DNA from 2 places in the Rhodoglobus galactosidasius genome. Region 2 is predicted to be linked to the other one. Evidence: riboswitches for the same ligand, from Rfam matches in the RefSeq annotation. Region 2 holds a riboswitch; the other holds the start of a gene.
The links. Region 2 has a riboswitch for glycine ahead of gcvT (glycine cleavage system aminomethyltransferase GcvT). Riboswitches for the same ligand answer to the same signal wherever they lie in the genome.
Positions count from the first base shown of each region.

Region 1 (4,389 bases), on a different contig from region 2:
GCCTCGAGGGTTCGCTCGCCGCAGCCGTGGCGTGTGTGCTGAACGGTGCGCGGGTGGTTCGAGTGCATGAAGTCTCCGAAACTGTCGCGGCGGTGCGCATGGCCGAGGCCATCTTGGGGCTGCGTGAGCCCGCGCTGCTGAAGCACAACATGTCAGACGCAAACGAAAGGTAGATTCTGATGGCAACCTCATCCGAGATCCGAACACTCACTGCCGGCGCTGAAGTTGGCGACGAACAATTGCTGGCCAGCTATGCGATCGCAGATCGTTCCGTGCCCTGGTTGCGTGCCAACTTTGTCTCGAGCATTGATGGTGCGGCAACCCACGAGGGCACTTCGGGCCCGCTCGGCACTGCTACCGACGGTCGAGTCTTCGCGCTGCTGCGGCGACTAGCGGATGTGATTGTGGTCGGTGCGGGAACAGTGCGCCAAGAGGGCTACCGAAATCTGGCGCTCGATGAGGATGCTGTGGAATGGCGGAAAGCCAATGGCCTCGCTGCACAACCGCGGTTTGCGGTGGTGAGTGCGTCGCTGCGTCTCGAACCGAGCGACCTCGCTGGCTATGCTGCGCGACCGTTCGTGATCACAACAGAAAGTGCTCCGGCAAGGGCGCGCGCCCAGGTGTCGGAGGTGGCGGAGGTGATTGTCGCTGGCGATACGGAGGTAGATACCGTCGAACTGAAACATGTTCTTGCCGAGCGCGGCTATCCGCAACTGCACAGCGAGGGCGGGCCGACACTATTTGCCACGATGATCGCTCAAGGAGTGGTCGACGAACTCTGTCTGACCGTCAGCCCCCGCTTGGAAGGTGGCTCAGCTCGCCGAATTGTGGATGCTGCCGAGGCAACCCCGCAGGACATGGCACTGGCGCATGCGCTTGGCGGCGATGACGGCACGCTCCTACTGCGTTACGTGCGGACGGCTCGCTAGTAATTTGTCGGCAGACCTGCCAGTCTGCGCCTGGGCGGCTACGGGAATAGCGAATGGCCTGCGAGCTCTAGCACTCGACAACATTGACCGCGAGCCCGCCCATCGAGGTTTCTTTGTAGCGCGAGCTCATGTCTTTGCCGGTCTCGGCCATCGTGATAATGACCTCATCGAGCGAGACGCGGTGCTCACCGTCGCCCCACAACGCCATTTTCGCGGCGTTGATCGCTTTGGCGGCGGCGATCGCGTTTCGCTCAATGCACGGGATCTGCACGAGGCCGCCGATGGGATCGCACGTGAGTCCGAGGTTGTGTTCCATTGCGATTTCGGCAGCGTTTTCGACCTGTTCCGGAGTTCCGCCGAGGATCTCGGCCAGACCAGCAGCGGCCATTGACGACGCTGAACCGACTTCGCCCTGGCATCCGACCTCAGCACCCGAGATCGATGCCATGCGCTTGTAGAGCACGCCGACGGCGGCGCTGGCAAGCAAGAAACGCTCTGTCGCGTCATCCTTCGTCGCTTGGTCCGCATCCCTCATCCCCGGCGCATAGTGCGTCGCGTAGAAGAGCACCGCAGGGATGATGCCCGCGGCGCCATTGGTGGGCGCGGTTACGACTCGCCCTCCAGAAGCATTCTCTTCATTCACGGCCAGAGCAACAAGGTTTACCCACTCCTGCCAGAATGCGGGATCCCGGTCGGGGTCTTCTTTGCGCAGACGTGCATGCCAGTCTGGTGCGCGTCGACGCACCTTCAGATTGCCGGGAAGGTTGCCGGTGCGCTCGAGACTGTTGTTCTTGCACTCGTCCATAACGTCGCGAATATGCAGGAGTCCAGCGGTGATTTCGGCCTGAGTGCGACGAGCGAGTTCGTTTTTGAGCATCACGCCGCTGAAACTGAGACCCTCTGAGCGACAGTGGGCTAAGAGCTGTGCGGCGGTGCGGAACGGCAAGGGATCCGCGACTGCTGCCGGGCCGGTGGACGAGCTGCCGTCACGGTTGTCGCCCTCTCGGTAGATGAATCCGCCCCCGATCGAGAAGTAGGTTGCCTCGAGCACAGCGTTGTCATCCGCATCGTATGCCGCGAACCGCATGCCATTCGGATGCCCGTCGAGAACGGTGAGCGGATGCAGCGCAATCGCGCCCTCAGTGAACGGGGTTTCGCGGCTGCCTGCAAGCTGCAATATCCCGGAACTTTCGATCCGCTCGAGAATCGTCTCCATCTCCGCAGGCAGAACTTGGTCGGGGAGTTTGCCCTCCAACCCAATAAGCACGGCGCTCATAGTGCCGTGACCTGCACCCGTAGCGGCGAGGGAGCCATAGAGTCGCACGCTGAGCGAGGCGACAGAGTCGAGCATCCGATGTTCGGCAAGGTCTGCAGCGAATGATGCGGCGGCGCGCATAGGGCCGACCGTGTGCGAACTCGATGGGCCAATACCGACCGTGAACAGGTCAAAGCTGCTGAGCGGAACCTCTTCGAGAGAGGGTGTGGGTACTTCAGTTCGGGGCGTCAGGTTGCGAATTGGCACGGTGACTCCATTTCTTCACCACACATCTTCGTGCGGGCGTCGTTGAGTCCTCTCCGCTCTGTATCGGGCCTGAGAGTTTCCGCACGCTTGTGGCGTCGCGTTGCCCCGTCGGCGAGTCGGGCAGGGCCGACTACTTTTCAGAGTTGCCTAGCCACTGCGGTACTGGTGCCTGAGAGATTCCCGGAGAGGGTTTGCTCCTACGGCGCCAACCAACGATCGGAAGGGCTCTCCCGCAGCGGTATGACGGCTGTTCACTTGTGCCCTCAGCATACACTTTCGGCCGCGAACGACACCGAATTATTGAGCGGATGCTGAGGGCTAATTGGGTGTTCGGTCAGGCTGCATGGCATGACCGTTTCAGTCTCTAGTCCTCGGGATCGGTGGGATCAATCGGCTCGTGGTGGTCGGCATTCGTGACGCCACGACGCCAGTACCCATCGGCCGCCACTTGTTGTTTGGGCAGGCCCAACTCGCGGCGCAGGTAGCGACGCAGGGGCACCAACGTTGTCGCCTCGCCAGCAAGGAAGATAAAGGTCGATTCCCCGATCTCACCGAGCGCACGCAGTGCAGCATCCAGTTGACCGAGTCCGTCGCGGCGGTAGAACCATTCGGCCGACATTCGTGCCTTCTGCTCGTCGGTGAAGTAGCTTTCCACGCTCCCGTCAGACACATCGAACAGTGCGGTGATGTGCACTGACGTTGGAAGCATATCGATCCACCGTGAGCTGGCGGGAAGTGCGGTTTCGTCGGCGACCAGAATCACGCGGGTGGCTCCACGGGGAAGCAACTTCGATCCCCGGGGGCCAGCGATCACGAGAGAATCGCCCACGGTTGCGTGGGCAGCCCAAGCAGAGGCGGGACCCTCATCACCGTGAACAACGAAATCAATGTCGAGCTCGTGCTGGCCGTCGGTGCTCCGGAAACCGAGGGGAGTGTAGTCACGAGAAATCACGCCGCCGCCCTTGGGCTTGCTGATGCCGGACTCGGTCATGATGGGAGCAGCGAGTTTGCCAGTAACAGGATCCGGAAAGAACGCCTTGACGTGGTCGGTGGGTCCGCTGCTGACAAACCCCTCAAGCTCGTCACCGCTCAGAGTGATTCGAGCGATGTTCGGCGTGGGGTGACTCACCGCGCTGACGGTGACGTGTCGGACGACGAGGGGGTGTTTGACGGTGTCGCGTTCAATGGTCATAGACGGTTGGCGATGGCGCCGGCTCATTTCACTCGAGAAGTTAGGGTTGCCTAATAACTCTAACGTGCGGATGTCGCTACGGCTACACGTCGACGGCCGTGACGCTTGTAGAGATCGAAATCTCGCCCTCCAATGTGCGATGCACAGGGCACTTGTCTGCGATCACGAGGAGCGCGTCACGTTGTTCCTGACTGAGCTCTCCATCGAAGGTAAGCTCACGGGTAATGTGCTCAACCATGCCCTCGGTTGAGGTGCAGTGGTCGCACTCCGCGGCCGCGATGCGCTCGCGGGTCAACCGCACGCTCACCCCAGTCAATGGCATCTTCTTGCGGTCGGCGTACATCCGCATGGTGATCGAGGTGCAGCTGCCGAGCCCAGCGAGAATGAAATCATACGGGCCGGGCCCATGGTTTTCACTGAACGGGGCAGGCTCGTCAGAGATGAATTCATGCCCAGACGCGAATACTCGCTGCTCGTAACGCGCAGGACCGCTCTCGCTAACAATCACCGAGCTTCCGTCTTGAGTGACGGTGGCATTCGGGCTCACGGCCGGTACTGGGCTCGCTGCGGCAGGCGCAGTGGTGGTGGCAGCGGCAGCGGTGGCAGGTGCGGCAGCGGCAATCGCTGCGCTGGCTGGCGCAGTAGCGGCCGTGGTGCTACCGGAGGCCGCGGTGGTCGCGGACAGTGACGCTGTGCTGCCAAAGGCGTAGCGCGCAGCCCACGCCCCAATAATGCTTGCCGCAAAC
Region 1 covers NZ_JBQIAV010000008.1:145,993-150,381, reverse strand. Annotated here, with positions in the region: gene folP (dihydropteroate synthase) at 1-173, shown strand, start outside; gene ACTJJW_RS11685 (pyrimidine reductase family protein) at 180-929, shown strand; gene ACTJJW_RS11680 (L-serine ammonia-lyase) at 997-2,451, opposite strand; glycine riboswitch at 2,599-2,694, opposite strand; gene ACTJJW_RS11675 (siderophore-interacting protein) at 2,816-3,643, opposite strand; gene ACTJJW_RS11670 (bifunctional alpha/beta hydrolase/OsmC family protein) at 3,726-4,389, opposite strand, start outside.
Region 1: it holds a riboswitch for glycine, as region 2 does, so the genes downstream of both, ACTJJW_RS11680 (L-serine ammonia-lyase) here and gcvT (glycine cleavage system aminomethyltransferase GcvT) in region 2, are expected to answer to the same signal.

Region 2 (4,389 bases):
TGGCACCGGGGTACTGGATGAGCGCACCGAAGCACGCGGGCAGCTCGGGGTTCGCACCCAGCGTTGCGAGGTCCAGTTCAACAAGCTCAATCCCGACAGCCTCCGCGCGGTTCGCAAGCAGAGCCTTGGTTTGGGGAAGGGTGTCCGCGTCGACGATGAACACGTGTGACTCCACGCGGGCTGCGCGACGAGCCAACAGCATGCCCTCAACGGCAGAGGTGCCCTCGTCGAGCATCGATGCGTTTGTGGTGGTCATTCCGGCGAGGTCAGCAACCATCGTCTGGAAGTTGATGAGCGCCTCAAGGCGGCCCTGCGAAATTTCGGGCTGGTATGGCGTGTATGCCGTGTACCAGCTCGGGTTCTCAAACACGTTGCGCTTGATAACAGCAGGCGTGATGGTGTCGTAGTAGCCGAGACCGATCATGCTGCGGCGAACCTTGTTCGCGCCGGCGAGGGCACGCAGTTCGGCGAGCGCCTCCCGCTCCGAGGCGGGAGCCGGGATCGTGGAGTTCACGACGGGTGTCTGGTGAATTGCGGGCGGGACCGCGGCATCCACGAGCGCTTCGAGGCTGTCGTAGCCGACGGCGGCAAGCATGCTCGCCTGTGCTGCAGCATCCGTGCCGATGTGGCGGTCGGCGAACTTGCTGATGATGATGGGGTTGGACATTACTCGCCTGTCAGTGCGGTGTATTCGTCAAGGCTGAGCATCGACGGGAGTTCGGAAAATTCGATCCTCACAAGCCAGCCCTCGCCAAAGGGGTCGCTGTTGACGAGTTCGGGGCTGCCCGAGACTGCATCGTTGGCTTCAACGACGGTGCCTGCGACGGGTGCAAAGATTTCGCCGACAGACTTGGTCGACTCAATCTCTCCGACGATCTTGCCGAGAGCGACGGTGTCGCCCACCTTGGGCAGTTCGACGAACACGATGTCGCCCAGCTTGTCTGCCGCGTAGTCGGTAATGCCGACAGTCGCGACGTTTCCGTCAACAAGCACCCACTCGTGCTCGGCGGTGTACTGCAATTCGCTCTTCTCAGCCATGATCAGGCCTCTCTTTTGTAAAAAGGTAGGGAAACAACGGATGCAGCGATGCGACTGCCCCGCACATCAATGTGAAGCTCGGTGCCAACTTCGCTCACGTCGGGGTCGACGTATGCCATGGCGATGGGGTGCCCCAGGGTTGGCGACAGTGCGCCCGAGGTGATGACTCCTACCTCGGTGTCGCCGCTGTAGAGCGCGTAGTCGGCGCGACCGGCACGACGACCCTCAGCGGCGAGACCCACGAGAACTCGGGCACCGGCATCCGGTCCGGCTTCGATCGCGGAACGACCCACGAAGTCGCCTTCCTTGCTGAGGGCAACCACTCGACCGAGACCGGCCTGCACGGGGAAAGTGTTGAGGTTCAGTTCGTGACCGTAGAGCGGCATTCCTGCTTCAAGGCGCAAGGTGTCGCGGCAGGCGAGACCGGCGGGTACGAGACCGAGTGGTTCGCCGGCAACCGTGAGTGCTGCCCACAGGTCAGCCGCGGCATCCACGTGAATGTACAGTTCGAAACCGTCTTCACCGGTGTAGCCGGTGCGGCCGATGATGAGGTCGTGACCGTTAAAAATGGCGGCGGTTTCACGGTAGTACTTGAGCTCATCGAGCGGGGTGGCAAAGTCGGTGAGGCCTGCGGTTGCTTCGAGGATGGCCCGCGATACCGGCCCCTGCACGGCGATCAGTGCATAGTCATCGCTCTCGTCGGTGACAGCGACATCGAACCCTGCAGCGCGTTCGGCGAGCGCCGTTGCTGCAGCGAAACGGTTGCCCGCGTTCGCCACCACCAAGAAGTGCTCATCGGCCAGGCGATAGGTGACGAGGTCGTCAATGATTCCGCCGGCATCGTTGAGCAGCAGGCTGTACTTGGCCTGCGCGAGTGCAATGCCCGAAAGCTTGCCCACGAGCGCGTAGTCGAGGAAGGCGCCAGCATCGGTTCCCCGCACGTGAATCTCAGCCATGTGCGAGATGTCGAAAATACCAGCAGCAGTGCGCACAGCATGGTGCTCGGCGAGGTCAGAGCTATACCGCACCGGCATCATCCAGCCAGCGAAGTCAGTGAACGCAGCGCCCAGCTGTTCGTGGATGCTGTGCAGCGGTGAATACCTCACCGCAGCAGGTGACGATTCAGCGGGTGAAGCTGCAGACGAAGATTCATCGGTCACGGAGTTCTCCTGGCGCGTGGCTAGTGGATAGAACTCCCCCTCTGTGATGAGCCTGAGAGCTTCACGCACCTTCAAGCTAGTGCGCTTTCACCGTCGGCGGAACCTCTTGGTTATGCGAGGTTCTCTTTCCAGAGTGGCCAGTGCGATGCGGTACATGAACCTGAGAGATTGGCGGGGAGGCTTGCTCCTTCGGTGCCGTGCGGACGTTTGGTCAACGAGTGTTGATAAACGCCGTATGCCCGGCTCTCCCGCATCGTGTTGCGGCCCGATGTTCAGTTGTTAGCTCAGCATAGCAATGCTGGGCGGATGCTCGTGCCTGTGCCAACGCAGAAAAGGCCCTGTGCCAGCGCAGAAAGGCTTAGAGCAGCGCCGAACTGAGCAGCAGACTCGTCTCACTGTTAACAACGCCCTCGACATTGCGCATGCGGGCCAGCACTCGGTCAAAGTTACTGAGACTGTCGGTGCGGATGTCGGCCACGAGATCCCACGCACCGTTGGTGGTGTGGAGTTCGTGGATCTCGGGCAGTCCGCGCAACTTGGCGATGACAGCATCCGTTGACCGCCCTTCTACCTCGATGAAAGAGATCGCCCGAATGAAGGATGGGTCGCGATCTTCGCGAATACGCACTGAGAAACCGAGCACGGTTCCGTCGCTGACAAGCCGGTCGATGCGGCTGTTTACGGTCGCGCGTGTGACGTCGAGTCTGCGGGCGAGACTCGCGATTGACTCGCGCCCGTCGGCCCGGAGGGCTGCGAGGAGGCGGCGGTCGAGATCATCCAGTTGAGGCATGCACAAAGTGTATAGCCACGCTCTCGATTATGCTTATTCACTGGCACATAATCGCGTCTAATGGGTGTTGTGGATGCATAGTGCACATTCGTAACGTGGGGACTATCCATACTGCAACGAAGGGAGTGACCGTGGTCAACTACGTAGACGTCAACAACATGGGGCGCTGGATCGCCGACACCGGAATCGAGCCCATCATCATGGGCATCGTGAGCTACCTTGAGCAGGATTACGCCAAGTGGCCACAGTTCGACAAGTCCGCTCGCGTTGCGGCACATTCCGCCGAGGGCGTTATCGAGCTCATGCCGACGAGCGATGGCGAAACGTATGCCTTTAAGTACGTGAACGGCCACCCCTCGAACCCCGCCAACGGCTTTCAGACGGTCACCGCTCTCGGCATGCTCGCGCGCGTCGATAACGGCTACCCCACCTTCTTCTCTGAGATGACGCTGCTCACCGCGCTGCGCACCGCTGCAACATCGGTGCTCGCTGCTCGCGCTCTCGCCCGCCCCGATTCACAGGTGCTCGCCTTGATCGGCACCGGTACCCAGTCAGAGTTCCAAGCTCTCGGATTCCGTGCAGCCTTTGGCATCACTCAGCTGCGCGTATGGGACACCGACCCTGCAGCGCTCGACAAGTTCATCCGCAACGTCGAACCGCTCGGCTTCGAGGTCGTTCGCGCTAGCTCAGCTGCGGAAGCTGCTGCCGGCGCCGATATCGTGACTACCTGCACCGCAGACAAGGCGAACGCAACAATCCTCACCGCCGACATGATCGAGCCCGGTATGCACCTCAACGCGATCGGTGGCGACTGCCCAGGCAAGACCGAGCTCGCCGCCGACATCGTGCGCGACGCGACAGTGTTTGTTGAGTTCCCCGAGCAGACTCGCATCGAGGGTGAGATTCAGCAGCTTGGCGCTGACTCCCCCATCACCGAGCTGTGGGAAGTGCTCGCTGGACGCGCCGCCGGTCGCACTTCAGAAACCGAAGTGACGCTGTTTGACTCGGTCGGTTTCGCGATCGAAGACTTCTCGGCACTGCGCTACGTCTTCGATGCGGTTCGCGGCACCGACTACACAACAGACCTTGACCTCATTGCTAGCCCGGCCGACCCCAAGGACCTGTTCTCGCTCGTTTCGCGCGCGCCCGCGCTCACCGCGTAGGTCATCAGTGAGCGTTCAGGCCCCCTCGGCCGCAATACTCATTCGCCCGCACCTGTTCACTCCAAACAGTCAGACCGCCAGCGATAACGCATTCCAGTCGACCGATCCCACCCGCACTCCGGATGAGATTGCTCGCGCTGCGTATGCAGAGGCGACGCAGGTGGCCGAAACGTTGCGCGACGCAGGCGTCAACATCCACATGTTTGAGGACACTGAGAGCACGCGCCCAGACAGCGTG
Region 2 covers NZ_JBQIAV010000007.1:136,701-141,089, reverse strand. Annotated here, with positions in the region: gene gcvP (aminomethyl-transferring glycine dehydrogenase) at 1-667, opposite strand, end outside; gene gcvH (glycine cleavage system protein GcvH) at 667-1,038, opposite strand; gene gcvT (glycine cleavage system aminomethyltransferase GcvT) at 1,041-2,198, opposite strand; glycine riboswitch at 2,233-2,335, opposite strand; glycine riboswitch at 2,337-2,459, opposite strand; gene ACTJJW_RS10725 (Lrp/AsnC family transcriptional regulator) at 2,557-2,988, opposite strand; gene ACTJJW_RS10720 (ornithine cyclodeaminase) at 3,120-4,151, shown strand; gene ctlX (citrulline utilization hydrolase CtlX) at 4,159-4,389, shown strand, end outside.